One region of the Streptococcus gwangjuensis genome, then DNA from elsewhere that is predicted to be linked to it. Evidence: predicted binding sites of a transcription regulator. Region 1 holds the regulator's gene; the other holds the start of a gene.

The links. Region 1 encodes NrdR, which represses ribonucleotide reductase genes. Its sites were predicted from a motif close to ACACNATATATNGTGT; they were not measured.
Region 2: nrdH (glutaredoxin-like protein NrdH) is a predicted target of NrdR. The motif match lies at 6,894-6,909, and genes of this name have one in related genera.

The regions. Positions count from the first base shown of each region.
Region 1 is NZ_CP032621.1:1,293,074-1,308,357, reverse strand. Features, by position in the region: gene D7D53_RS06335 (DUF4649 family protein) at 1-34, opposite strand, end outside; gene D7D53_RS06330 (MarR family winged helix-turn-helix transcriptional regulator) at 134-514, opposite strand; gene D7D53_RS06325 (CidA/LrgA family protein) at 797-1,171, shown strand; gene D7D53_RS06320 (LrgB family protein) at 1,168-1,863, shown strand; gene gggC (streptosactin export ABC transporter GggC) at 1,915-3,462, opposite strand; gene D7D53_RS06310 (hypothetical protein) at 3,601-4,368, opposite strand; gene D7D53_RS06305 (ABC transporter ATP-binding protein) at 4,384-5,079, opposite strand; gene D7D53_RS06300 (GntR family transcriptional regulator) at 5,084-5,449, opposite strand; gene nrdR (transcriptional regulator NrdR) at 5,589-6,062, shown strand; gene D7D53_RS06290 (DnaD domain protein) at 6,063-7,232, shown strand; gene dnaI (primosomal protein DnaI) at 7,233-8,129, shown strand; gene D7D53_RS06280 (NADPH-dependent oxidoreductase) at 8,126-8,839, shown strand; gene der (ribosome biogenesis GTPase Der) at 8,853-10,163, shown strand; gene D7D53_RS06270 (hypothetical protein) at 10,247-10,582, shown strand; gene D7D53_RS06265 (hypothetical protein) at 10,616-10,903, shown strand; gene secA (preprotein translocase subunit SecA) at 11,049-13,562, shown strand; gene D7D53_RS06255 (3-deoxy-7-phosphoheptulonate synthase) at 13,643-14,674, shown strand; gene D7D53_RS06250 (3-deoxy-7-phosphoheptulonate synthase) at 14,676-15,284, shown strand, end outside.
Region 2 is NZ_CP032621.1:931,072-946,355, forward strand. Features, by position in the region: gene D7D53_RS04635 (pneumococcal-type histidine triad protein) at 1-915, opposite strand, end outside; gene D7D53_RS04640 (pneumococcal-type histidine triad protein) at 1,073-3,601, opposite strand; gene adcAII (zinc-binding lipoprotein AdcAII) at 3,609-4,526, opposite strand; gene ptsP (phosphoenolpyruvate--protein phosphotransferase) at 4,669-6,402, opposite strand; gene D7D53_RS04655 (phosphocarrier protein HPr) at 6,408-6,671, opposite strand; gene nrdH (glutaredoxin-like protein NrdH) at 7,022-7,240, shown strand; gene nrdE (class 1b ribonucleoside-diphosphate reductase subunit alpha) at 7,321-9,480, shown strand; gene nrdF (class 1b ribonucleoside-diphosphate reductase subunit beta) at 9,675-10,637, shown strand; gene D7D53_RS04675 (DeoR/GlpR family DNA-binding transcription regulator) at 10,779-11,546, shown strand; gene lacD (tagatose-bisphosphate aldolase) at 11,612-12,592, opposite strand; gene D7D53_RS04685 (tagatose-6-phosphate kinase) at 12,594-13,523, opposite strand; gene lacB (galactose-6-phosphate isomerase subunit LacB) at 13,534-14,049, opposite strand; gene lacA (galactose-6-phosphate isomerase subunit LacA) at 14,198-14,623, opposite strand; gene D7D53_RS04700 (aldose 1-epimerase family protein) at 14,910-15,284, opposite strand, start outside.

The sequences.
Region 1 (15,284 bases):
TCTTGCTGGCATCTAGATAGGTAATTTCAATCATGTTTAAAACTCCTTTGTTTAATGATGATTTTATTTTACTCCTTGTAAAAGAGAATGTCAAGAAAAATGATTGCGCACGCAACTTTTTTAAAAAATCATCTTAAATTAAGAAATCCAAACCAGTTTCCAAGCTTTCTTCGACAGCTTTTTGTAGAGAGGCCAGTGTCTTTTGCCCATCACTTGTCAGGCAGATAAAGCTAGAGCGTCTATCTTGATCACAACACCTGCGACTAAGCAGACCGCAATTTTTAGCTTCCAAGCGAGCCACCATCCGAGAAACAGCGCTCGGGCTCAGATGAAGCTTATCTGGCAGGTCAATCTGGCGTAGAGATTTTTCTTGAGCCAAGTCCAGATAGTAGAGCAGGTAAAACTCTTTCAAGGTCAGATTTTGCTCGCTCTGCTGGGCAATAGTCTCTTCCAAGAGACTTTCAATTTCTTTCTGACGACGATTGAAGTCAAACCATTTTTCCAAATAGGTCATAGTATCTCCTTTCTTTTTAGAGTTATAAATAGAAGAAGGTCCATTCACGGACAATCTCTGTATCACAAGATGATTGCGCATGCAATAATTATACTACTTTTCAAGAAAGCTGGCAAGAAGGACGCTGGCATCTCTTATCCTAAATCATGCCTGTTTTCACAAGTCAAGAATTGTTTGTATCCCTTTTCCTTTCTAATTTTCATTATCTCTTGTGCATTTCCTTGAAATTTTCTGAAAAAAGAGTAAACTGGTATGCAAGAAGTCTATTTCGTGGAGTTTAGGATGAAATTATATGTTCAATTAATGATTCTCTTTGTGATTTCTCTAATCGGTGAGGGAATCTCCAGTTTCTTTCATTTGCCCATCCCAGGCAGTATTATCGGCTTAATCATTCTCTTTTTAGCCCTGCAATTCAAGTGGCTGAGAACCAGGCATGTCAACATGGTAGGGAATTTCTTGCTGGCCAATATGACCATTCTCTTTTTGCCACCAGCAGTGGGAATCATGGAAAAGTTTGATGTGATTGCTCCCTATCTTTTGCCAATTGTTTTAATTGTCTTTTTTGCAGCAGTCATCAATATTATCCTCATAGCCTTGGTAGTTCAGTTTATCAAGAGACGATTTGAGGGAGATTATGAGAAAGGAGATGCCAAATGACTGAATTTGTTTCCAATCCCCTGTTTGGGCTGGCCCTGTCTATCCTAGCTTATTTAGTAGGAATGCTGATTTACAGACGTTTTCCCCATCCATTGACAACGCCCTTGCTTTTGTCAGCTGTTTTCATTATCATTTTTCTAAAAGTGACGGGTATCTCTTACCAAGATTACTACCAAGGTGGTGTTTATCTGAACAACTTGATTGTTCCATCGACAGTGGCTTTGGGGATTCCGCTTTATAAGAGTTTTCACTTGATGAAGCACCATGCTCGGAGTATTCTCTTTGGTAGTCTGTTAGCAGTAGTTGTCAATACCTCTTTCACAGCCTTTGTAGCCAAAATCTTTGGGATGGACTTTTTCCTAGCCATTTCTCTCTTTCCCAAGTCAGTAACAACCGCTATGGCAGTGGGAATCACAGAAAAATTGCAAGGTTTGACGACCGTGACCTTGGTGGTTGTAGTGGCAACTGGGATTTTAACCAGTGTCATCGGACCAACCCTTTTGAAGTGGTTGAAAATTGACGATCCAGTGGCTGTTGGCCTTTCCCTTGGTGGAACAGGTCACGCAGTTGGAACAGGAACAGCCTTTCGATACGGCTCTGTAGCAGGAGCTATGGGTGGTTTGGCTATCGGTGTCACAGGTATTCTCTATGTCTTTGTCAGCCCTATCGTAGCTAGTTTGATATTGAGTTAAAAAGCAAGGAATTCGGGTTCCTTGCTTTTTCAAATCGTATGTTATAGACTATTACTTTTCTTTGCTTAAGTGAATGACTTGGTCGTAGTGTTTTAAGTCTTCTTCTGTGTAGTGGTGAATGACTTCAATGACTGTTTGAGGTAGGGAGAAGAGCAAGTCGCTAATTTTTCTGCTATTTTCCGAGTCAAGATTGGCCTTAATCTCATCTGCTAAGATGAGTTGGCTATCATGGTAGAGGGCACGAGCGATTTCTAGGCGTTGTTTCTCGCCACCAGATAGACTATCATTTCTGAGCGTTCGATTTTTCAAATGTTCTAATCCTGTTTTTTTGAGGATATGATTTAAAGTATCTGGATTTTTATCCAGTCCCAGAAGGATATTGTCTTCCAGAGAGAGCGTGTCAAAGTAATGGCTATCTTGGAGGATATAGGAACTAAAGCTTGTGATTTCTTGACATGACAGGTTCTGGCCAGCAAAGCGAATCTGTCCACTTGTCGGTGTCTCTTCTCCATGAATGATATTGAGCAGGGTTGTTTTACCAGAGCCACTTTCCCCGATAATAGCAATTTTTTCTCCTTGCTTGATGTGCATGGAAATCGGAGATAAGAGGATATTCCCATCTTTTTCTAGGGAGATGGTGTTAAGCTGGATAGGGAAAATATTTTCTATGCTTCTAGGCGAGATGGAGTCAGACTGACCCAAAAGTTTTTGGTATTTGTTGAGAAGAGTTCGAGTCGCTTTTCGGGTGTTGGTAAAGTAGGCCAACTCTTGGAATTGATAGCCGATATTATGGGAAACTAGATAGATAGCCACAAAACTCGCCGCATCTAAATAATTATAGTAGGTCATAAAGCCACCAATGACGATTGGTGTGACTGAGCAAAAGGCATCGATGCTATTGATAAAGAGACTATTTAAAGTTCGTTGTTTTTCATAGTTGATTTCGGCATCTAGACTGCTTTGTAATTGTTTTTGATAGCGAGTAAAAAAGAAATCTTGCCCCTGATAATGGCGAATTTGTTGGCTACCGCCAATAAAATTTGTCAAGCTTGCTAAGTAGCTCTGGTTAACAGTGGACCGCTTTTCAGAAAGTGAATCCAAACGCTTGGATCCGATAGCACTGCAGAGTACAGGAAAGGAGTAGAAGAGGATGAAAATTAAGCCTAGGTAAAAATTGGTCCACAAGGCATAGAGAATGGACGCAGTGGTGAAACCAAGAGAAGAAATAATGATAACCGTTGGTTCAATATAGCTTTCTTCTAGTTGCTTGACGTCGTTTTCTAGGTCAGACAAAATATCCTTTTCATCAATCTCATAACTGTTTAAAAATCGCTTGAAAATAGCACTCTTGATTCCATATTTGAAGTCAGTAATCAAACGTGCGTAGTAATAGCGTTTCCCAGCTAAGCCTAGTAATAGAATGAGGTTTCCAAGGATTCCTAAAATCAAAACTTTCCAAAGAAGGCCTAGTTCTTGATTGGTAAAACTGGCAACAATATTCTGAACAAGGGCTGGCGTGATAATTGCTTCCAGCCAAGTAATGGCAATAGAAAAGAAGTAAAGTACGAGGTGCTTCTTGGTAACAAATCTTCTCAGCATAAAGAGTTGACCTCCTTATCGATATACATGTAATTAGTTTTAAAGTCATTATACTCCTTTTTATTAAATGCTTCATATAAAAATGTAAATCTTGAGGACGAAAAAAGCCTAGCGAGTTATTGTCGCTAGACTCTGATATTATTGTAAATTAACCTTGTTTTTCAAAATGTGATAAGTTCCTAGATAGTAGATGGCTATAAGAATAACTTCTTCCAGAATAGTCATGATAATACCCATCTGGAACTGATCAGCCCCTCCTGTGGTTGATGGGAAGTAGAAACCAGGGTTAGAACGATAGAAGAGTTCAATAAAGCCAACGACGATTTGGATACCAATGTAGGCTACAATTGACAGTGCGGTACGGTATTCATTGAAAAGCTGTCCAATGGAAATAGCCAAGTAGATGCAGAGGATTCCAGAAATAGTATTTAGTAGGAAGGATACCCCCATAAGAGAGAGTTGAGGAAGATGTGTTTCTATAAATGGAATCAAGTCAGAAGTTGCAAACCAATCTGGAGCCGTTAGGGTCAGAACAATGAAAGCACTGATTGCTAGTACAGTAGTACTGACAATAGACCAGATAAAGGCACCGACTAGTTTGGCTGAGATGATATAATGTTCAGAAACTGGCAATGTCAAAGTCAGATAACCTTGTCGGTCATAGACACTACCTTTGAAGCGTTTAATAATCAAGAAGATAGTTGAAATCACAAGTGTAACCATCAAACCACCAAAGACAGTGGATAGAAAAAATAGCATAGTAGCCTGACTTTCTTGGTAAGGTAGATTTTTAAAGCCTTGTGTCTGTATTCCGATAAAGGCAGAAAGGGCTAGAACGGCAGCGTAGAGGGCTAAATACCACTTGTTAACATTTTTAAATTCGTAGCGAACTAAATTCCAAAACATAATAATCTCCTTTGCTTAGGCCTTAAATTCCTGACGGAAGAGTTGGTCAATGGATTCACCTGACTCATAGCGAATATCATCGACATTTCCTTGACGGACAACTTTTCCGTCTTTGAGGAAGACAATTTCATCCAAGATTGGCTCGATATCAGAAATCAAGTGGGTAGAAATCAAAACGGTAGAAGTTGGGGAGTAGTTATTGATAATGGTATTGAGGATATAATCACGGGCTGCTGGGTCCACCCCGCCAATTGGTTCGTCCAAAACGTAGAGGCGGGCATCACGACTCATAACCAAAATCAGTTGTACCTTTTCCTTGTTTCCTTTTGATAGTTTCTTGAGACGACTATTTTCATCAATTCCTAGGTCTGCAAGTAGATGATGGGCGCGTTCAAGATTGAAATCTTTATAGAAGGTCTTGAAGTAGGTTAGGGCTTCTTTGACCTTCATTTGTTCATTGAGATAGGTCGTATCCGGCAAATAAGCTACGATAGCCTTGGTTGCTGGGCTTGGGTCCATGTCGTTGATCAGGACACGTCCTTGATCTGGTTGTAAGAGGCCATTGATTAGTTTAATCAGGGTTGTTTTTCCTGAGCCATTTGGCCCAAGAAGACCAACAATTTTTCCAGCTGGGATGTCAAGTGAAACATTTTCAAGGGCTGGGGTTTCTCCATAAGATTTGGATACATTTTCAAATGCTAGTAATGACATAGGCTTAAACTCCTTTAATATAATCGCCGACTACGCCTGGTAGTTCTTCTTTTTCATAGCCAAAATGGGTCATGGAGGAAACGAAGTGTTCCAATTCTTCTTCCGATAATTGTTTGCGCGATTGGGTGATCAGTTCCTTATCCTCAGTCACAAATCGTCCAGTTGTTCGCTTGCTGTAGACAAATCCTTCTCGTTCGAGGTCTGACAAGGCTCTTTGGATGGTGTTTGGATTGACACCGGCCTCGCTAGCCAGCTCTCTCACGGTTGGAAGTTGTTGATTGGGTTCCAGTGTATGGGAAACAATCTGAAGCTTGATTTTCTCCATAATCTGTAAATAGATGGGTTTTTTGTTGTCAAATGTCCAGGACATCTTGGTCTCCTTTCTTTTATCCTTTTGTCTTAATTAAATAATACAACAAAACAAAAAACTTGTCAAGCAAAAAGAAGAATTGTTTTGGGAATCGTTTAAAAAATGGTATAATGAAAAGAAAACGATAAGGAGGGAAAGGATGCGTTGTCCAAAATGTGGGGCTACCAAGTCAAGTGTTATCGATAGTCGCCAAGCAGAAGAAGGGAACACTATTCGTAGAAGACGTGAGTGTGACGAATGCCAGCACCGTTTTACAACCTACGAACGGGTAGAAGAAAGAACCTTAGTGGTTGTTAAAAAAGATGGCACACGGGAACAATTCTCCAGAGATAAAATCTTTAATGGGATTATTCGCTCAGCCCAGAAACGTCCTGTGTCAAGTGATGAAATCAACATGGTAGTCAATCGTATCGAACAGAAACTCCGTGGTCGAAATGAAAATGAAATTCAAAGTGAGGACATTGGTTCACTCGTCATGGAGGAGTTGGCTGAACTGGATGAGATTACCTATGTACGTTTTGCCAGTGTATACCGTAGTTTTAAGGATGTGAGTGAGCTAGAGAGCTTGCTCCAACAAATCACCCAGTCCTCTAAAAAGAAAAAGGAAAGATAAATGAAGCCAATTGACCGTTTTTCTTATCTAAAGAATAATCGGGTGTCGCAAGATACCTCATCTCTGGTACAGTGCTACCTCCCGATTATCGGTCAGGAGGCACTGAGCCTTTATCTTTATACAATCAGTTTTTGGGATAATGGCAGAAAGGAATACCTTTTTTCAAGCATTCTTAACCATCTCAACTTTGGGATGGATAGACTGATAAAATCCCTGAAAATCCTATCTGCTTTCAATCTCTTGACCCTCTATCAAAAGGGGGACGTTTATCAGCTAGCCCTCCATGCTCCTCTATCTAGTCAAGACTTCTTGGAGCATCCTGTTTATCGCAGACTTTTGGAGAAAAAGATTGGCGATGTAGCTGTAGAGGATTTGAAAGTTGAGAGTGCTGAGGGAGAAGAAATATCTGTCTCACTCAATCAAATCTTTCCAGATTTGGCAGAACTAGGAAGTCAAGAAGACCTTAGTCTCAAGAAGAAAGTGGCCAACGATTTTGACTTAGACCATTTTCGTCAGCTTATGGCTCGAGATGGGCTTCGCTTTGCGGATGAGCAGTCCGATGTCTTAAACCTCTTTGCCATTGCCGAGGAGAAGAAATGGACTTGGTTTGAAACCTATCAATTGGCTAAGTCAACAGCTGTTTCTCAGGTTATTTCAACCAAACGCATGCGGGAAAAAATTGCTCAAAAACCGGTTTCCTCTGACTTTAGTCCTAAGGAAACAACTATTATCAAAGAAGCTAAAAGTAAGACTGCCCTGCAGTTCTTAGCAGAAATCAAGCAAACACGCAAGGGGACCATTACCCAAACAGAAAGAGAACTCTTGCAACAGATGGCTGGCTTGGGCTTGCTGGACGAAGTCATCAATATCATTCTCTTATTGACCTTTAATAAGGTGGATTCGGCAAATATCAATGAGAAATATGCCATGAAGGTAGCCAATGACTATGCCTATCAAAAAATTCATTCGGCAGAAGAGGCAGTCTTGCGCATTCGTGAGAGAGGGCAGAAGAATCAGGCTCGAAAAAGCAGTAAACCCAGTCCTACCAAGTCCAATGTACCCAAGTGGAGCAATCCAGATTATAAGAATGAAACCAGCGAGGAAACTCGTCTGGAATTAGAACGTAAGAAACAAGAACTATTAGCTCGATTAGAAAAAGGAGGAGATTAGATGGAAAGTGTCGGAGACGTACTCAAACGTCAACCTAGCCGTTTTCATTATCAAGATTTGGTCCAGAAAATCATGAAGGACCCTGATGTTGCGGCCTTTATCCAGCAAGAATCCCTCAGCCCAGAGGAATTGAATCGCAGTATCTCCAAGTTTAATCAGTACATCACCGAGCGTGACAAATTTCTCCGTGGGGATACGGATTATATTGCCAAAGGCTACAAGCCGATTTTGGTTATGAATCATGGCTATGCGGATGTTTCTTACGAAGAAACTCCTGAACTAATTGCGGCTGAAAAAGAAGCGGCTATCAAGAACCGTCTCAAGTTAATCAATCTGCCAGCCAGTCTTAAAAAAGTAAGTTTTGCGGATGTTGATGCAGATGATGAGAAACGTTTCACTGTTTTTCAACGTTTGGTTGAATTTTCAGAAGCCTATCCTCATGTCCGTAAAGGTCTCTATCTCTATGGAGACTTTGGTGTGGGCAAAAGTTTCATGGTGGCTGCCTTAGCCCATGATTTATCAGAAAAACGTGGTGTTTCCTCCACTCTCCTCCACTATCCTAGTTTTGTCATCGATGTCAAAAATGCTATCGGTGATGGCAATGTCAAGACCTTGGTGGATGAGATTAAGCTTTCTGAAGTCCTGATTTTAGATGATATTGGTGCCGAGCAATCAACAGCTTGGGTGCGTGACGAAATCCTGCAGGTCATTCTCCAATATCGGATGCAGGAAGATTTACCGACCTTTTTCACCTCCAACTTCAACTTTGAAGAATTAGAGCTGCATTTCGCTAAAGGGAAACATGGAAATGACGAAACCTGGGAAGCCAAACGAGTCATGGAACGCATCCGATATTTGGCTGAAGAGACTCGTTTAGAAGGAGTGAACCGTCGATGACAGAAACAATTAAACTGATGAAAGCTCATAAGTCTGTTCGAAGATTTAAAGAGCAAACCCTCCCTCAGGAGGACTTGACTGAAATCCTGACAGCAGCCCAGATGGCCTCGTCTTGGAAGAATTTCCAATCCTACTCTGTGATTGTAGTCCGAAGTCAAGAAAAGAAAGATGCTCTGTATGAATTGGTGCCTCAAGAAGCCATTCGCCAGTCAGCTGTTTTCCTTCTCTTTGTCGGAGATTTGAACCGTGCAGAAAAGGGAGCACGACTCCATACGGATACCTTCCAACCTCAAGGTGTAGAAGGTCTCTTGATTAGTTCAGTCGATGCGGCTCTTGCTGGACAAAATGCCCTGTTGGCAGCTGAAAGCTTGGGCTATGGTGGTGTGATTATCGGTTTGGTTCGATACAAGTCAGAAGAAGTGGCAGAGCTTTTTAACCTGCCTGACTACACCTATCCTGTCTTTGGGATGGCACTGGGTGTGCCAAATGAAGAACATGAAGTCAAACCTCGCTTGCCATTGAATCAAGTGGTGTTTGAGGAAGAATATCAGGAACAAACAGTTGATGCGATTGAGGCTTATGACCGTGTACAGGCGGACTATGCTGGAGCGCGTGCGACCACAAGCTGGAGTCAGCGCCTAGCAGAACAGTTTGGTCAAGCTGAACCAAACTCAACTAGAAAAAATCTTGAACAGAAGAAGTTATTGTAGAAAGTGAGAAATTATGGCCCTACCAACTATTGCCATTGTAGGACGTCCCAATGTTGGGAAATCAACCCTATTTAATCGGATCGCTGGTGAGCGAATCTCCATTGTAGAAGATGTCGAAGGAGTGACACGTGACCGTATCTATGCAACGGGTGAGTGGCTCAATCGTTCTTTTAGCATGATTGATACAGGAGGAATCGATGATGTCGATGCTCCTTTCATGGAACAAATCAAGCACCAGGCAGAAATTGCCATGGAAGAAGCTGATGTTATTGTTTTTGTCGTGTCTGGTAAGGAAGGAATTACCGATGCAGACGAATACGTAGCCCGTAAGCTTTATAAGACCCACAAACCAGTTATCCTCGCAGTCAACAAGGTGGACAACCCTGAGATGCGAAATGATATCTATGATTTCTATGCCCTTGGTTTGGGTGAACCATTGCCTATCTCATCTGTCCATGGTATCGGTACAGGGGATGTGCTAGACGCTATCGTAGAAAATCTTCCAAATGAATATGAAGAAGAAAATCCAGATGTTATAAAATTTAGCTTGATTGGTCGTCCAAACGTTGGAAAATCAAGCTTGATCAATGCTATCTTGGGCGAAGATCGTGTTATTGCTAGTCCCGTTGCTGGAACGACTCGTGACGCCATTGATACCCACTTTACAGATACAGATGGTCAAGAGTTTACCATGATTGATACGGCTGGTATGCGTAAGTCTGGTAAGGTTTATGAAAATACTGAGAAATATTCTGTCATGCGTGCCATGCGAGCTATTGACCGTTCAGATGTAGTCTTGATGGTCATCAATGCGGAAGAGGGTATCCGTGAATACGACAAGCGTATCGCAGGATTTGCCCATGAAGCTGGTAAAGGAATGATTATTGTGGTCAACAAGTGGGACACGCTTGAAAAAGACAACCACACCATGAAAAACTGGGAAGAAGATATCCGTGAGCAGTTCCAATACCTGCCTTACGCACCGATTATCTTTGTATCAGCCTTGACCAAGCAACGTCTTCACAAACTTCCTGAGATGATTAAGCAAATCAGTGAAAGTCAAAATACACGTATTCCATCAGCTGTTTTGAACGATGTCATCATGGATGCTATTGCTATCAATCCAACACCGACAGACAAAGGAAAACGCCTCAAGATTTTTTACGCTACCCAAGTGGCAACCAAACCACCGACCTTTGTTATCTTTGTCAACGAAGAAGAACTCATGCACTTTTCTTACCTGCGTTTCTTGGAAAATCAAATTCGCAAGGCCTTTGTTTTTGAAGGAACACCGATTCATCTCATCGCAAGAAAACGTAAATAAAAAAGTAGAATCTGGAATGACATTTCCAGATTTTTTTGATAGAATGAAGTTGAAGAAAACGCTATCAAAGAGAGGTGTTGAAGATGGAACATTTGTTTAAATTCTTACTTTTAGCACCTTACTTTTATTTTGATAACTGGATTGAAAAGGCCAACAGAAATAGTAAATTTTTCCCAATTTTTTACTATTTTTACTGGGTTTACATCCCTCTCTATTCTCTTTTTAGTCTTGCTTGGACAGTTGTTTCAGTTCTGTTTTTCAATATCGTCTTGAGAAATGTGACAGATATCAAGTTTTGGGTCATTTGGTTTCTTTTTATTCTGGTAGCTATTGGTGTGAATTGGTTAACTTATTCCTGTTTCAAAAAAATGTTTCGCTTGAGACGGGAACTAGGGAAGTCTAAGGGTGGAAGGCATTGATTTATATCGGTTTCTATTTATAGGAGGTGGCTTATGGCACATCTAACATCATTTATTACACGCTATTCTAAAGTCTATATTGGTTTAGTTCTGCTGATCTGGCTTGCTTTCTTCTTTCTTCCTTGGGGCAGTCCGGTTCTGGGGATAACGATTGACCTCTTCATCATTCAGAAAGTTTTGCTAGTTTTTGGAATTCTGTCCATTTTGATGGCCTTGATGTCCAAGAAAGTCAGTCTCTTTGTTTTTGGACTTATCTGCTGTCTTTCTCTTTGGATTAATCTATTTATCTTATTTGCTCTTTTGCCAATTTTTGGCAATTAAAGTATCATAAAAGTCAGAGAGGTTAGCTTGGAAACTAGCCTCTTTTTCCTTTTCAAAATGGGGATTCTTCCTTGAAAATAATCAGTAATTGTGCTAAAATTAAAAGAACATTCTAAAATATTCGGAATTTAAAGTAAGGAAAAACATGGCTAATATTTTAAAAACAATTATCGAAAATGATAAAGGAGAAATCCGTCGTCTGGAAAAGATGGCTGACAAGGTTTTCAAATACGAAGACCAAATGGCTGCTTTGACAGATGACCAACTAAAAGCAAAAACAGTTGAATTTAAAGAACGTTATCAAAATGGAGAATCACTGGATTCATTGCTTTATGAAGCATTTGCGGTTGTCCGTGAAGGTGCTAAACGTGTCCTAGGTCTCTTCCCTTATAAGGTTCAGGTTATGGGGGGAATCGTTCTTCATCATGGTGACGTGCCAGAAATGCGTACAGGGGAAGGGAAAACCTTGACTGCGACTATGCCAGTATACCTCAATGCTCTCTCAGGTAAAGGGGTTCACGTAGTTACGGTTAATGAATATCTATCAGAACGTGACGCGACTGAGATGGGTGAATTGTACTCATGGCTTGGTTTGTCAGTAGGGATTAACTTGGCTGCCAAATCTCCAATGGAGAAAAAAGAAGCCTATGAGTGTGATATTACCTACTCAACCAACTCAGAAATCGGATTTGACTACCTTCGTGATAACATGGTCGTTCGCGGTGAAAACATGGTACAACGTCCGCTTAACTATGCCTTGGTCGATGAGGTTGACTCAATCTTGATTGACGAGGCCCGTACACCTTTGATTGTATCAGGTGCTAATGCGGTTGAAACTAGTCAGCTCTACCACATGGCAGACCACTATGTAAAATCTTTGGATAAAGACGACTATATCATTGATGTGCAGTCTAAAACCATTGGTTTGTCTGATTCAGGGATTGACAAAGCTGAAAGTTACTTCAAGCTTGAAAATCTCTATGACATCGAAAACGTAGCTCTGACTCACTTTATCGATAACGCCCTTCGTGCCAACTACATCATGCTTCTCGATATTGATTATGTGGTGAGCGAAGAGCAAGAAATCTTGATCGTCGACCAATTTACAGGTCGTACCATGGAAGGTCGTCGTTATTCTGATGGATTGCACCAAGCCATTGAAGCCAAAGAAGGTGTGCCAATCCAAGATGAAACCAAGACATCTGCCTCAATCACTTACCAAAACCTTTTCCGTATGTACAAGAAATTGTCTGGTATGACGGGTACTGGTAAGACTGAGGAAGAAGAATTCCGTGAAATTTACAACATTCGTGTTATTCCAATCCCAACAAACCGTCCAGTTCAGCGTATTGACCATCCAGACTTGCTTTTTGCTAGCATTGAAGCTAAGTTTAAGGCCGTTGTTAAAGACGTTAAGGCTCGTTACCAAAAAGGTCAGCCTGTCTTGGTTGGTACAGTTGCGGTTGAAACCAGTGACTACATTTCTAAAAAATTGGTCGAAGCTGGTGTTCCTCACGAAGTCTTGAACGCCAAAAACCACTATAAAGAAGCCCAAATCATCATGAATGCTGGTCAGCGTGGTGCTGTTACCATCGCAACTAACATGGCCGGTCGTGGTACCGACATCAAGCTTGGTGAAGGTGTTCGCGAATTGGGTGGACTTTGTGTTATTGGTACAGAACGCCATGAAAGCCGTCGTATCGATAATCAGCTTCGTGGACGTTCAGGTCGTCAGGGAGACCCAGGTGAATCACAATTCTACCTCTCTCTCGAAGATGATTTGATGAAACGTTTTGGTTCTGAACGCTTGAAGGGAATCTTTGAACGTCTCAACATGTCTGAAGAGGCGATTGAGTCTCGTATGTTGACGCGTCAAGTTGAAGCAGCACAAAAACGTGTCGAAGGAAATAACTATGATACCCGTAAACAAGTCCTTCAATACGATGATGTCATGCGTGAACAACGTGAAATTATCTACGCTCAACGTTACGACGTCATCACTGCAGACCGTGACTTGGCACCTGAAATTCACTCAATGATTAAACGCACGATTGGTCGTGTCGTTGATGGTCATGCGCGTGCCAAACAAGATGAAAAACTAGAAGCGATTTTGAACTTTGCTAAGTACAACTTGCTTCCAGAAGATTCTATTACGATGGAAGATTTGTCAGGCTTGTCTGATAAGGCTATCAAGGAAGAACTCTTCCAACGTGCCTTGAAGGTTTACGATAGTCAGGTTTCAAAACTACGAGATGAAGAAGCAGTTAAAGAATTCCAAAAAGTTTTGATTCTACGAGTGGTAGATAATAAGTGGACAGATCATATCGATGCCCTCGATCAATTGCGTAACGCGGTTGGACTTCGTGGCTATGCTCAAAACAACCCTGTTGTTGAGTATCAGGCAGAAGGTTTCCGTATGTTTAATGACATGATTGGTTCGATCGAATTTGATGTGACACGTTTGATGATGAAAGCACAAATTCATGAACAAGAAAGACCACAAGCAGAGCACCATATCAGTACAACGGCGACTCGCAATATCGCTGCCCACCAAGCAAATATGCCTGAAAATCTGGATTTGAGTCAGATTGGACGGAATGAACTTTGCCCATGTGGTTCTGGTAAGAAGTTTAAAAACTGTCACGGTAAAAGACAATAAAATGAGATAGTTTAGAGGCGGATACCTTGTGAAAAGTAAATTTTTACTTGGTATCCGTTTGCTTTATAAGGAGATGAGTTATGGTATTTACAGCAAAAAGTCCTAAAATTAATATTGAAGAAGTTCGTGCCTTATCAAAATTAGAAGGCCAAGCTTTGGAGAGAAAATCACAGCGCGATAAAGAGCTAGAAGCCATTATACGTGGAGAAGACCAGCGGATTCTCTTGGTAATCGGGCCATGCTCATCTGACAATGAAGAAGCTGTCCTTGAATACGCTAAGCGTTTGGCAGCTCTACAAGAAGAAGTTGCAGACCGTATCTTTATGGTTATGCGTGTTTACACTGCCAAACCTCGTACCAACGGAGATGGCTATAAGGGCTTGATTCACCAGCCTAATGCGACGGAAGCGCCAAGTCTCATCAACGGAATTAAAGCCGTGCGCCATCTTCACTATCGTGTCATCACGGAAACAGGTATGACGACAGCTGATGAAATGCTTTATCCTGAAAATCTTCCTCTTGTGGATGATTTGATTTCTTACATGGCGGTTGGTGCTCGTTCAGTTGAAGACCAGCAACACCGCTTTGTGGCAAGTGGGGCAGATTTCGCGACTGGCTTTAAAAATCCAACCTCTGGAAATCTCAATGTTATGTTTAATGGGATTTATGCTGCACAAAACAAACAAAGTTTCCTTTTTCTTGGAAAAGAAGTAGAAACAACTGGGAACCCGCTATCGCACGCCATTCTTCGTGGAGCAATCAATGAGTATGGTAAGAATATTCCCAACTACTACTATGATAATTTGATGGATACCATTGCTCAGTATGAAAAAATGGGCTTGGAAAATCCCTTTATCATCGTCGATACTAATCATGACAACTCTGGTAAGCAATACATGGATCAGATTCGAATTGTCCGCCAGACCTTGATTAACCGTGATTGGAATGAAAAGATCAAGCAGTATGTTCGTGGCTTTATGATTGAGTCTTATCTAGAAGACGGCCGTCAAAACGAACCGGAAGTATTTGGCAAGTCTATCACAGACCCTTGTCTTGGCTGGGATAATACGGAAGCCCTTGTCAGAGAAATCTACCAAACGCTAGGAGAATAAGATGACATTTATTGAAAAAGGTCAAGAAATCGATATTGAAGCAATCAAGGCAGAAACTCAATTGTCTGCGGAAGCCTTGCGACTAAAGGAGCGTCGTGATAGAGAATTGGCAGACATTATTTCAGGTGAAGATGACCGTATCCTTTTGGTGATTGGTCCTTGCTCTTCTGATAATGAAGAGGCTGTCTTGGAATATGCCCGCCGTTTGTCCGCCTTGCAAAAGAAGGTGGCGGACAAGATTTTCATGGTTATGCGTGTTTATACAGCTAAACCACGTACCAACGGAGACGGCTATAAAGGTTTAGTTCACCAGCCAGATACTTCTAAGGCTCCAAGTCTGATTAACGGTTTGCAGGCTGTGCGTCAGTTGCACTACCGTGTGATTACAGAGACTGGTTTGACAACGGCAGATGAGATGCTTTATCCGTCAAATCTGGTCTTGGTAGATGATTTGGTCAGCTACCATGCTGTGGGAGCTCGTTCTGTGGAAGACCAAGAGCACCGCTTTGTGGCCTCAGGGATTGATGCACCAGTCGGGATGAAAAATCCAACTTCTGGAAATCTTGGTGTTATGTTTAATGGCATCTATGCCGCTCAGAACAAACAGACC
Region 2 (15,284 bases), 360 kb from region 1:
ATAAAGCTGTTTCAGGAGACTAGATACGTCTTCACTCGAACTAGCTTGATAACTATTATCTACTTGTGGGCTAACACTTGGAGCCCATCTTCTGGTATTTGCTTCAACATTGCTTTGATTAGTTTGTCTATATGAACTACTATTCGATGTCTCTGATGCGCTACTGCTAGAAGAATTTGTTGAAGGACGATACCCAACTGAGCTTGGGTGTTTACCTTTCCCAGATAGAAAGGCTCGAGCTGCAGCCAGTTCACTGGCAGACAAGTCACTCTTAGGAATATAGTGGAAATGATTGCCATGAGGAACGATATAGGCATCACCTGTATCTTCTATAATATCAGACGCATTGAAGATATAACCATCATCCGTTGTATAACGACCCTGAGCTCTAGCAGCGACTACCGCATTATCGTTAGAAACTCCTCCATGATTACTACTGTGTTCCTGCTTCTGACGAGTGATTTCTTCTTTTGAGCGAACATTATCAGCATGCGCTGCATCCTTTAGATAGACATAATACTTACCATCTACCTTAATCACATAGCCACCCTTGATTTCATTGACAATGTCTGAATCCTTCAACTGATAATTTGGATCCTTCATCAGCAGTTCTTCACTGATAATAGCATCATAAGGAACCTTGCCATTATAGTAATGATAATGGTCTCCATGAGAAGTCACATAACCTTGATCCGTAATCTTGATAACGATTTGCTCGGCATTTATACCTTCTTTTTTACTGACTTCATCAGGTGTCAAAGTCTCTGCCTTTTGGCTTGGTTGGTTGCCATCGATATATGAAACACGATTATTTTCTTTTACAGTTTGGGCTTGATGCAAACCTAGTTCATAAGCACATACACTTAAAACAAGTGCTACTGCTGACCCAGCTAGATATTTTTTATTGATTTTCATTCTTTCCTCTTTTCTTAACTCTATTTGATTCACTATAAAATAATAAACCAGTTAATTAACTAGTTAATAGTTTACTCTTTTTAGTACTGCTTGTCAAGAATTTTTCGTATATACACAATAAAAATGAAAGCCTCTTTATCGAGACTCCCATTTTTCATTAATTTGTTTTTTCCTTACTTACAGGCGAAGGATTACTACCTTTTAACAACGCAAGTAATTTTTCTGCTTCTGCCATGATACCATTATTATCCATGGTTTGGAGACTCAAATTATTTCGTAAACCAGCTAGGGTTTCTGTCGCATTTCCTTTCAGACTAGCATCCGTTACTTTCGCAAGCAAAGCTTCTGCTTCTTTGAGCTTGGCTTCTACTTTTTCAGTCTCTACTTGAGGAACTTCTGGCTCAGCAGGTGTTTCCTCTACTGGTTCTTCATCCGCTTTGAAGTTCTTTTTGGGATCTTCACTGTGGTCTTTCTTACCTAAGACATGGTCGCTGGCATTTCCCCATCCGTCATTAGAATGTGGACGTTCATCAGGATGTTCAACATAGTACTTAATCGTCGCAAATAAGTCTTCCAGAGTATAACCATTTGGAGCTTTGTATGAGTGATCATCAAACCAAGCAAATTTAATGTTATGGTAATGATCCTTGTGAGGAATAATTAAATTACCATTTTTAATCTCAACTGTATGCTCAACCATGTATGGAAGTCGAACGAGTGGAATTCGTTTCTCACCTTTCACACGATTGTAAATGGCCGCTGCACTATCTCCAGTTGGATTTGCTTGAGCATCTGCGTCTGCTGACGGAGGTAGGATGCCTTTTTCTTTAGTATAAGATTGAGCCGCAGCTTTTTCCTTATCAGAAAGGCTGTCTTTTCCAATCCAGTGACTATGTCCCATATGAGGCGTTACATAGGCATCTCCTTCATCACTGATAATATCATGTTCGTCAAAAATGTAACCATCTGAAGTTGTATACTTATCAGCTAATTGAGCAATGCGGACTTCATTTTCGGTATACTCAATCTGAGAATTTGGTTTGCCAAGTCGCTCTGGATGAGTAATTGGTGCTAGGAATGCCAATAAATCATCTACCAATTTTCCTTTATTAGAAGATTCATCATTCAAGCGTTCTGCTAATTTGTCTAAGGCTTGGAAATCAGAAGTACGACCCTTATTTTCAGATAAAGCTTTATGAGCCTCGGCCAACAGATTATATGTTTTATCATAAAATTCTTGGTCACGAGGAGCAACTTTTTCTTTTTTAGCAGTTAAAGCGTGTGAAACACTCTCTTGTTTTGATAACTTGCTTTCCAGATTTTTAACAGTGTCAGATGGTAAATCTTTCGCAAAGACATAACGAGAGATGCCCTTTTCTTCGAATACATACCCTTCCCCAACTTTTCGTACCAGCTGACTAACCAAAGAAGAATTTGAGTCTATTTTAGGATTTGGAGTAGGAGCCGGCTTTACAATAGGTTTCAAAGGTTTTAAGGTAAGAGCTGGCAAAACAGGAGATGGAATTAAATTTGGAAGACTTGGATTCGGAATTGGTTTTAATTCTTTGCCACCTGCAGTAGTATGATTTCCTTGATAATTTTCAGAAATCATTCTCGCAATCTTCTGCTCTAAATCAGACATTTGAGAATAAGGAATAAAGTGATAATGATCTCCGTGTGGCACTGCAACACCATTCGCAGTTTTTCTTGTAATCTGCGCCGGATCAAAGACAAGTCCATCTGATTCCACATGTCGTTGACTGAGTGGCAAGGCATAAAGTTGTTTCAAGAGACTAGATACGTCTTCACTCGGACTAGCTTGATAGCTATTATCCACTTGTGGGCTAACACTTGGAGTCCATCTTCTAGTATTTGCTTCAACATTGCTTTGATTCATTTGTCCATATGAACTACTATTTGATGCCTCTGATGAGCTGCTAGAAGAATTTGTTGAAGGACGATACCCAACTGAGCTTGGTTGATTACCTTTTCCAGATAGGAAGGCTCGAGCTGCAGCTAATTCACTGGCAGACAAGTCACTCTTAGGAATATAGTGGAAATGATTGCCATGAGGAACGATATAGGCATCACCCGTGTCCTCAATGATATCAGAGGCATTAAAGATATAACCATCATCCGTTGTATAGCGGCCCTGAGCTCTAGCAGCTACTACCGCTTTATCGCTAGAACCACCTCCGTGATTACTACCGTGTTCCTGCTTCTGACGAGTGATTTCTTCTTTTGATCGAACATTATCAGCGTGGGCTGCATCCTTTAGATAGACATAATACTTACCATCTACCTTAATCACATAGCCACCCTTGATTTCATTGACAATGTCTGAATCCTTCAACTGATAATTTGGATCTTTCATCAGAAGTTCTTCACTGATGATAGCATCATAAGGAACCTTGCCATTATAGTAGTGATAATGGTCTCCATGAGAAGTCACATAACCTTGGTCCGTAATCTTGATAACAATTTGCTCAGCATTTATACCTTCTTTTTTACTGACTTCATCAGGTGTCAAAGTCTCTGCCTTTTGGCTTGGTTGGTTACCATCAATGTATGAAACACGATTATTTTCTTTTACAGTTTGGGCTTGATGCAAACCTAGTTCATAAGCACAGACACTTAAAACAAGTGCAGCTGCTGACCCAGCTAGATATTTTTTATTGATTTTCATAATCTCCTCATTTCAATTCTTCTACTAAAATACTCATATTGTCTTCTAGGTTTTCTAGATAAGTCTTATCGTTTTGTGGGTCTGCTTCTAAAGGATTCAGAGTTTTAAGACCTACACCTGTTGATTTAACAAGAGTTTCAGCTACTTTCGAAGAAGCATTACTTTCTGTAAAAATTGTTTTAACCTTATAGGTTTTAACAAATTCCTGAATTTCTGTTAGTTGTCTTGGACTTGGTTCTTGTTCTGGAGAGATGCCTGCAATACCAAGTTGATTAAGTCCAAATCTCTTCGCTAGATAAGAAAAGGCCGTATGTTGGGTTACAAAGGTTTTCTGAGTCGCTTTTTCAAATTTAGGCTGGAATTTCTTAGTCAATTCTTGAGCTTTTTTGATAAAGGCTTGCGCATTTTTCTGGTAAGTTTCTTTGTGTTCACTATCAACCTCTGAAAGTTTATCAGCGATAATTTGGGCTTCTTCGCCAGCTTTTTCAGGATCTAGCCAAGTGTGAGGATCATAAAGCGTTTTTTCATCAACTCCATCACCTGCTTCCACATCTTCTAGACCAGGGACACGATCCAATGTCATTCCTTCTGAAGCTTCTAAAACTTTAACTTTGGATTTTTTTAGATTGGGATCCAGACTTCCCGCCCAAGATTCAAGTGTATGCGAATGGTAGACAAAGACATCTGCATCATAGATGGCTGCAATATCATTTGCTGAAGGTTCGAAGGAGTGAATTCCGCTACTTGACTGGATCATTCGAACATCATTCAAGTCACCAGATACTTCCTTGACCATGGCATAGATAGGATAAAAACTAGTCACAATTTTCATCCCTTTACCTGACTGGCTCTCCTTCTGCCCACAAGCAGCTAAACACAAAAGAAAGACACTTAACAACACTAAAAACAAATTTTGTTTCTTCATAAAAACTCCTTAACTAGTTATTTAACTAGTTAATATTCTACTCCGATTTTTTTTATTGTCAAGCATTTTATGAACTAGTTAATAGATTTTATGATTTTAAACTATAAAAAAACCTTGCAACTTAGTTGCAAGGACTTTTCGATTAATCAAAGTTAACGTATTCTTTTTGAAGTTCAAGAACTTCTTCCATTGTTGAACACTCTGTAAGGGCACGGTTTGCGTACTCTTCCATCTTAGCAGTATCCAATTTCTTCATCAAGCTACGTGTACGAAGGACAGATGTTGCTGACATAGAGAATTCATCCAAGCCCATTCCGACAAGAAGTGGAACAGCTTTTTGGTCACCAGCCATCTCACCACACATACCAGCCCATTTACCTTCAGCGTGAGCTGCCTTGATAACGTTGTTGATCAAGCGAAGGATTGATGGGTTATATGGTTGGTAAAGGTATGAAACTTGCTCGTTCATACGGTCTGCTGCCATTGAGTATTGGATCAAGTCGTTTGTTCCAATTGACATGAAGTCTACTTCTTTTGCAAATTGGTCTGCAAGCATTGCTGCTGCAGGGATTTCAATCATGATACCAACTTGGATGTCATCCGCAACTGCAACTCCTTCAGAAAGAAGGTTTGCTTTTTCTTCTTCATAAACTGCTTTAGCTGCACGGAATTCTTTCAAGAGGGCAACCATTGGGAACATGATACGCAATTGACCATGAACAGAAGCACGAAGAAGGGCACGGATTTGTGTACGGAACATTGCATCTCCAGTTTCAGAAATAGAGATACGAAGGGCACGGAATCCAAGGAATGGGTTCATTTCGTGTGGCATATCGAAGTAAGGAAGTTCCTTATCTCCACCGATATCCATTGTACGAACAACCACTGGTTTACCATTCATTCCCTCAAGAACAGCCTTGTATGCTTCATACTGCTCATCTTCTGTTGGGAAGTCTTGAGAATCCATGTACAAGAATTCTGTACGGTAAAGTCCAACAGCTTCTGCACCGTTGTTGTTAACACCTTCAACGTCTTTTGGAGTACCGATGTTAGCAGCCAACTCAAAGTGTTTACCGTCAGCAGTCACTGTTTGAGCATCTTTCAAAAGTGCCCATTCAGCTTTTTGTTTAGCATAAGCTTCACCAGCTGCTTTAAATTCTGCCGCTTGTTCATCTGTTGGGTTGATAATCACTTCACCAGTAATTCCGTTAACGGCAAGGATATCACCGTCTTTCACTACTTCAGTAATGTTATTTGTTCCCAATACAGCTGCAATTTCAAGTGTACGTGCCATGATAGCTGAGTGGCTTGTACGTCCACCGATGTTTGTTACAAAAGCTTTTACAAAGTTTTTGTCCAATTGAGCTGTATCAGATGGTGTCAAGTCATGCGCAATTACGATTACTTCTTCATTGATAGAAGCTGGGTTTGGCAATTTTTTACCAAGAAGGTTAGCCAACACACGTTTTGTCACGTCGCGGATATCCGCTGCACGTTCTTGCATGTATGGATTGTCTTCCATTCCTTCAAAGATAGTGATGAACATGTCAGTCACTTCTTTAAGACCTGCTTCAGCATTGACTTTCTTAGCGCGAATTGTTTCTTTAATCTGACCAATCAATTCTGGGTCAGCAAGAACCATCAAATGAGCGTCAAAAACTTGAGCTGCTTCTTCACCTAGCGTACCTACAGCTTTCTCACGGATAAGAGAAAGCTCGTTTTGAGAAGCTTCAAGAGCTACATCCAAACGAGCCTCTTCTGCGTTTGTATCTTCGACTGAAACAGTCTCGAATGACAAATCCGGTTGAACGAGTAGATATGCTTTTGCAACTGCAACACCATCAGATGCTGCGATTCCTTTAAGCATTTCTGTCATTTTCCTTATGCCAATCCTTCTTTTTCCATTGTTTCTGAGATTGCAGCGATAGCGTCATCTGCATCTGCACCTTCAGCTGAGATAGTTACATCAGCACCTTGGCCAACACCAAGACTCATAACACCCATGATTGATTTAAGGTTAACTGATTTACCTTTGTACTCAAGAGTGATATCTGAAGCAAATTTGCTAGCAGTTTGTACCAACAATGTTGCTGGACGTGCGTGAATACCTGTTTCTGCCACTACGTGGAAATCTTTAGAAGCCATAGTTTGACTCTCCTTTTGTTCTTTCTTTTTTGAGTTATATGTGATAACCCTTACAATTTGGTATTATATCATCTTCTAGAATTTTTTTCAAGCATTTTATGGGATTTATTCGATTTCCTTTCAGATAACTTGCTGAAAATCTTCTATTTTAGATAACAAAACACAGGATATAGTTTTCCAAAAAACTACTTGTAGGATTATCATCACTATTTCACAAAGCAAACACTACATATTGTGTTTTGTGAGCTCGAGCAGAAAAATAGACCACTATATTTAGTTTCAAATCATTGACAAAAATTTATTTTCTGATATACTAGGAAAGTAATCTATTTTGAAAGAGGAGTTACACAATGGTAACCGTTTATTCTAAAAACAACTGTGTCCAATGTAAAATGACCAAACGTTTCTTGGACAGTAATAATGTCGCTTATCGCGAAATCAATCTCGATGAGCAACCTGAGTACATCGATCAAGTTAAAGAGCTCGGTTTCAGCGCAGCTCCTGTTATCCAAACACCAACTGAAGTCTTTTCAGGTTTCCAACCAGGAAAATTGAAACAATTAGCATAATCTTAGTACATCATCCAGAAGAAACTGCTTCTAGGGCTAACTTAGAAGCCTTTCTTTTGTAATTAGATAAGGGAAATTTTATGGGATTAAAACATCTTGAGGACGTGACTTACTTCCGTCTCAATAACGAAATCAACCGTCCTGTCAATGGACAAATCATGCTTCATAAAGATAAGGAAGCCTTGGATGCCTTCTTTAAAGAAAATGTAGTTCCAAACACTATGGTTTTTGATTCAATCAAGGATAAAATCAACTACCTCATTGAACACAACTACATCGAAACAGACTTTATCAAGAAATACCGTCCAGAATTTTTGGAAGAATTGTCGCAATTTATCAAAGATCAAAATTTCCAATTCAAGTCTTTCATGGCTGCCTATAAATTTTACAATCAATATGCTTTGAAAACCAACGACGGTGAATATTATCTTGAAAGCATGGAAGACCGCGTCTTCTTTAACGCCCTTTATTTCGCTGATGGCAATGAAGCTGTTGCAATCGATATTGCCAATGAAATCATCCACCAACGCTACCAACCTGCTACTCCTTCCTTCTTGAATGCTGGACGTGCTCGTCGTGGGGAGTTGGTATCCTGTTTCTTAATTCAGGTAACAGATGATATGAACTCTATCGGACGTTCTATCAACTCAGCTCTTCAACTTTCACGTATCGGTGGTGGTGTTGGAATTACCCTCAGCAACCTTCGTGAAGCTGGTGCACCTATCAAAGGCTATGAAGGAGCAGCTTCTGGGGTCGTTCCAGTTATGAAACTTTTCGAAGATAGCTTCTCTTACTCAAACCAATTGGGTCAACGTCAAGGTGCTGGTGTTGTCTACCTCAACGTCTTCCACCCAGATATTATTGCCTTCCTTTCCACTAAGAAAGAAAACGCCGATGAAAAAGTTCGTGTTAAGACCCTTTCACTTGGTGTTGTGGTGCCCGATAAATTCTACGAATTAGCACGTAAAAATGAAGAAATGTACCTCTTCAGCCCATACTCAGTAGAGCTTGAATACGGTGTGCCATTTAACTACATCGACATCACTGAAAAATACGATGAGCTAGTCGCAAATCCAAATATCCGCAAGACAAAAATCAAGGCGCGTGATTTGGAAACTGAAATCTCTAAATTGCAACAAGAATCTGGCTACCCTTATGTAGTCAACATTGATACGGCTAACCGTGCAAATCCAGTTGATGGTAAGATTATTATGAGTAACTTGTGTTCTGAGATTCTTCAAGTTCAAGAACCAAGCTTGATCAACGATGCTCAAGAATTCCTTCAAATGGGGACGGACGTTTCATGTAACCTTGGTTCAACCAACGTGGTTAACATGATGACTTCCCCTGACTTTGGTCGTTCTATCCGTGCTATGGTTCGTGCCCTTACTTTCGTTACAGATAGTTCACACATCGTAGCTGTGCCTACCATCGACCACGGAAATAGCCAAGCTCATACCTTTGGTCTTGGTGCTATGGGACTTCACAGCTACCTTGCCCAACAATTGATTGAATATGGATCGCCTGAGTCTGTTGAATTTACAAGCATCTACTTCATGCTCATGAACTACTGGACCTTGGTTGAGTCAAACAATATCGCGCGTGAACGTGGTATTACCTTCCATAACTTTGAAAAATCAGACTATGCTAAGGGAAGCTACTTTGACAAGTATATTACAGGCGAGTTTGTTCCAAAATCAGACCGTGTTAAAGAACTCTTCAAAGATGTCTTTATCCCAAGTGCTGCTGACTGGGCTGAACTTCGCGACAAGGTTCAAGCAGATGGTCTTTACCACCAAAACCGCCTTGCTGTAGCACCAAATGGTTCTATCAGCTATATCAACGATGTTTCTGCTTCTATCCACCCGATTACGCAACGTATCGAAGAACGCCAAGAGAAGAAAATTGGTAAAATCTACTATCCTGCTGCTGGTTTGTCAACAGAAACCATTCCTTACTACACTTCTGCCTACGACATGGATATGCGTAAGGTGATTGATGTTTACGCTGCTGCGACTGAGCACGTGGACCAAGGACTTTCACTCACCCTCTTCATGCGTAGTGACATTCCAAAAGGACTTTACGAATGGAAGAAAGAAAACAAACAAACGACACGTGACTTGTCTATCCTTCGTAACTATGCCTTTAACAAGGGAATCAAGTCTATCTACTACGTCCGTACCTTTACAGACGACGGTGGAGAAGTCGGTGCTAACCAATGTGAAAGCTGTGTGATTTAATCTTTGCTTGAGGAAACTACATTTTCTCAAATTAGTGATTCATTCACCCTGCTAAACTAAACTGGAATAAGCATCTATACTATGGAAAAACACAAAAGTCGGACTTCCGACTTTTTGTGCGATACTCCTCTAGAATTATGATAAAATAAAATAATTGTGAGTTCGCAATACTAAACACAGAAAGAGATTTCAAAATGGAAACTTACTACAAAGCCATTAACTGGAATGCCATCGAAGATGTCATCGACAAATCAACTTGGGAAAAGTTGACGGAGCAATTCTGGCTCGATACACGTATTCCCTTGTCAAATGACTTGGATGACTGGAGAAAGCTATCAAATGTAGAAAAAGACTTGGTAGGAAAAGTCTTTGGTGGTTTAACCCTTCTCGACACTATGCAATCTGAAACTGGGGTTCAAGCCCTTCGCGCGGACATCCGTACACCACATGAGGAAGCTGTTTTCAATAACATCCAATTTATGGAATCTGTCCACGCTAAATCTTACTCATCAATCTTCTCTACCTTAAATACTAAGGCTGAGATTGAAGAAATTTTCGAATGGACTAATACCAATCCTTACCTACAAAAGAAGGCTGAGATTGTCAACGAAATCTACCTAAACGGTAGCCCACTTGAAAAGAAAGTAGCCAGCGTCTTCCTTGAAACCTTCCTCTTCTACTCTGGTTTCTTCACTCCCCTCTACTATCTTGGTAACAACAAGCTAGCCAACGTTGCGGAAATCATTAAATTGATTATTCGTGATGAATCTGTTCACGGAACCTACATCGGATATAAATTCCAACTCGGTTTCAATGAATTGCCTGAAGAAGAACAAGAAAAGTTAAAAGAATGGATGTACGACCTGCTCTATACTCTTTATGAAAATGAAGAAGGCTACACAGAAAGCCTCTATGATGGTGTTGGTTGGACGGAAGAAGTCAAAACCTTCCTTCGCTACAATGCTAACAAGGCACTTATGAACTTGGGGCAAGATCCACTCTTCCCAGATTCAGCAGATGATGTCAACCCAATCGTTATGAACGGTATTTCAACAGGAACATCTAACCACGACTTCTTCTCTCAAGTCGGAAATGGTTACCTTCTTGGCGAAGTTGAAGCCATGCAAGACGATGACTACAACTACGGTTTAGACTAAGTCAACAATTTCAGAAGTGATATCAATATCATGGTTTGTTTAAAACAACCATGATATTTTTGTTTTTGTTTTCTTTTGTTTTTTAAATTGATTGATTGAATACTTTATGATAAAATAGTAATAGAAATAGAGGTGATAACGATGCTAAAGCAGGAAAAACTAGATAATATTCTAGAAACGATAAATACAAAGGGAACTATTACTGTAAAAGAAATCATGACTCGCTTGGATGTGTCTGATATGACTGCTAGACGCTACTTGCAAGAGTTGGCAGACAAGGATTTACTTGTTCGGGTGCACGGGGGAGCTGAAAAAATTCGCACAGGTTCTATTTTAAATAATGAACGTTCCAATATCGAAAAACAAAGCTTACAAATCGCAGAAAAACAAGAAATCAGCCGTTTTGCAGGCCATTTAATCGATGAGGGTGAAACTATTTTTATCGGCCCTGGTACGACCTTAGAATCTTTTGCTCGTGAACTTCCAATTGATAATATTCGTGTTGTAACAAACAGTTTACCAGTCTTTCTCATCTTAAACGAACGAAAACTAACAGATTTGATTTTAATTGGTGGGAATTACCGCTCTATCACTGGAGCATTTGTGGGAACACTAACCTTGCAAAACTTGGCCAATTTACAATTTTCTAAAGCCTTCGTTAGCTGTAATGGTATTCAGGACAATGCGATTGCGACCTTTAGTGAAGAGGAAGGTGAATCTCAACGCATCGCCCTCAATAATTCCAATAAAAAATACTTACTAGCTGACAATAGTAAGTTCAATAAATTTGATTTTTATACCTTCTACAATATCTCTGATATTGATATCATCGTTTCAGACTCTAAACTGAGCAAAGAAACGTTTGAACAACTTTCAAAACAAACAAAAATTATTCTTTCTAAACCATAAAATGATCCCCACCGATTGGTGGGGATTTTTGTAAGTATTAAAAATTTCAGTTTTAAAAGACTTTCTTACACGCGTTCTTTCCATGAAGTCGCTGTTGTTTGAAGAACTTTATTGAGCTCATCAATGTTTTCAAATCCAGTTGTGCGAAGCCATTCACGAGCTGCTGCTTCACCATCTTTGATGTAAGCTTCAACTGATCCAGCCCATGTAGCACGGCCACAAAGAACTCCGTTAAAGTTTGCACCTGATTCATGGGCAAATACAAGAGTATCTTGGAAAAGTTTAGCTGATACACCAGCACTCAAGTAGATGTATGGCAAGTTAGTTGCTTCATCTTGTGCTTTGAAGAAGGCTGCTGCTTCTTCACGTGTATAAACTACTTCACCTTCAGCGAAGCCTTCAACATATTTAATGTTAACAGGAACTTCTACTTTCAAGACGTCAATGTTAAAGCGTGGGTCTGAGAAGACTTTCATAGCACCGATAACTTTGTGTGGTTTTACTTTCGCATATTCTACAGAACCGGCGTCAGCAATTTTTTCATCGTAAGCAAGGATTTCAAGGAAGAATGGGATATCTTCAGCCACACACTCAGAACCGATACGTTCGATGTAAGCTTGTTTTTCTTGGTTAAGTTCGTCTGAGCTATCTACATCATAGTAAAGCAAGAATTTAACTGCATCTGCACCTTCTTCTTTAATACGTTTTGCAGACCAAACATCCAAGCAGTCTGGCAAGCGTTTTGTGCTTGTTGTATCATAACCTGTTTTTTCATAAGCAAGGAGAAGACCAGCTTTTTCATCAAGAGCTTTAGTCGCTGGAAGTCCATACTCAGGATCAAGAAGCATTGATGAAGCGTATTTAGTCAATTCATCTGCTACCAAGACTTTCAGTTCTTCCATTTGAGCTACAGTTGGTTCTTCTGTTTGGTGTTGAGCCATGAGGCGTTTCAAAGCACCACGTTGGTCAAATGCAAGAGCTGAGATGATTCCATTTTCATCAGAAAGTTTTTCTAAGCGTGCACATTTTTGTTCTGTTAAAGCCATTTTATACCTCTTTTACTATTAATTGATCATATAGAGCTTGATAATTGGCCATGTTGATATGACCAGTCATTTTTTCTTGAGCATTGAGCATACCAAGGACATTTGCCTTGATGAGTAATTCTGCATCCGATTCTTTGTGAAGAAGTCCTGAAGAAATTCCTGCTACAGTAGAATCTCCAGATCCAACAGGATTTACCACCTGAATTCTAGGAATATCTACCTTGTAGAAAGTGTCTCCATGTTTGGCAAAGGCACCGTTGGCACCAAGTGAAACGATAATCCATTCAATACCTGCAAACAAAGGTTCTTGAAGAACTTCTTTTAATTCATCCAAATCCTCAGAAACTTCTCTTCCTAGAAGTTGAGACAATTCCTCATTATTTGGTTTGATGACTGTTGGTTTATGTGGTAATTCAAGAACAGCCTGAAGAGCAGCACCAGAGCAGTCCAAGACTACAGGTTTACCAGCTTGATTAGCAAGTTCTACCAAGCTCGCATAGTAATCAACTGGAAGACCAGCTGGGAGACTACCTGAAATAGCGACTACTTCAACTGAATCCAGGAGATTTTTGAAATGTACCAAAAAGTCTTGACCTTCCTGATCCAATACAACAGGACCTTTTTCAAGAACTTCTGTTTGATTGTCTCCGTGGAGAATAGCGATACAGTTCCGAGTTTCTCCCTGAATTGAGAAGAAATCTTTCTTTACTTGATCATCGATATTTTCAACCAAAAACTCACCAAGTTTGCCACCCACTAAACCAGTAGCAAGAACAGAATCCCCAAATTCTGAAAGTACTCGGGTAACATTGAGTCCCTTACCACCAGCCGTTTTGGTTACATCCACCACACGATTGACAGTATCAATCTTCAACTCATCCAAGGGATAGGAAATATCAATGGATGGGTTCATTGTGACTGTTAAAATCATAGGTCACCTCTTAGTCGTGGTATTCTCCGCGATCCCATTTTTCAAGGAATTCAGTGAAGAAGTTTGCGTCTGTTTGTTGAGCATTGTGACTTTCAACGTGTTCAATTTTCGCAATCAATTTCTTGTTTTCTTCAGATGGTTTGTATTCAGCATGGATGAAAGCTTCGATGATATCGCACATGAGCAATTCACCAGTAATCTTACCACCAAAACCGATAACGTTAGCGTTCAATTGCTCTTTAGCATAAAGAGCTGTTGTCATATCACGAACCAAGGCAGAACGAACACCTGGAACTTTATTTACAGCGTTGTTGATACCAACACCAGTACCACAGATACATACCCCAAGATCAGCTTGACCGCTAGTTACAGCTTCACCAACTTTTTTACCAAAGATTGGGTAGTGAGTACGTGTATGGTCATATGTACCAAAGTCAATGACTTCATATCCTTTTGATTTCAAAAATTCTGAAACCGCCATTTTTTCATCTGTTACGATGTGGTCACATCCAATTGCAATTCTCATTAGTTATTCCCTCCGATTAATTATGTAAATCTAATATCATTTATCCCTACTCAAGAAAAATCAAGATTAGCTTAGGAAGCGAGCTGCAAGCATAACTGAGGTTAGCTAAAGTGAGCTGACAACAGATTATCTTGATTTTTGAAGAGTATTAGCACATTTTGTTCAACATATCGACACGAATTTGGTGACGTCCACCATCGTATTTACCGTTAACAAATCCTTTAGCGATGTTTTTAGCCAATTCATCACCAACAAGTTGTGCACCCATAGTGATCATACGTGAATTGTTGTGACCACGAGTCATATAAGCTGAACGTTCGTCAGATACCTCTGCAGCAACCATTCCTTTGATCTTAGTTGCAACCATAAATGGACCAGCTCCATAAGCATCAATCACGATACCAAGGTTTTGTTCTTCTTTATTTACTTCTGCAGCAACAGCAAGAGTCACATCAACAAAGTCTTGACCTTCAGCTGTAACATCCACAACGTGGAAGTTTTCTTTTTCCAAGAAGTCTTTCACAACTTCTTTCAATCTCAAACCTGCAGCATCTGCACCGATAACAATAGACATATTGTATACTCCTTTTTATTTTTCTAGGCTAGTAAAGACTTTTATAGTTAGCAGTTTACCTACAAAAAGCTTTCTAGCAGTTTATTGACAAATTAGATTGAATGAGATTAATGACACCTTATTCAAGTTTAGGAAACCATTTCCCTAGAAATAATCTTTCTCCACGAAAGAAAATATAACAATTGATTATTTGTTTGTTACAAACATCATTTGTTGCTTACAAACATAATATACTCCTATTTTCTGAAAAAGTCAACAGTTTATGTTTGTTTTTGTGTTTTTTTAACTAAAAAATTTCGATGTCAAAACCAATTTGATCCACTTGACCAGGTTCTAGGAGGCGAACATTCTTCTTATCTTCTAGATGATCTCCTTCTTCAAGGGATGTTGACAAGCCTGACCAGGGTTCAAAAGCAATGAAAGGTCCTTTATTCAAAGTTGACCATATAATGAGGTTTGGAAACTCTGTAAAGTTCACTTTCAATCCCTTATCATGTTTCCGAGAACGAAGCGCAATTGTTCTAGATTGCAATTCATCTAAGGTGACTGCATCTGTACTGAAAAGATCATAGCTGAGGTCTAATTCTTTTTGACCCTCTAGCCATGGACTTCTATCTTGAAAATCCAGCATACCCGTTTCTAGGAAAGGACGTGGAACAGA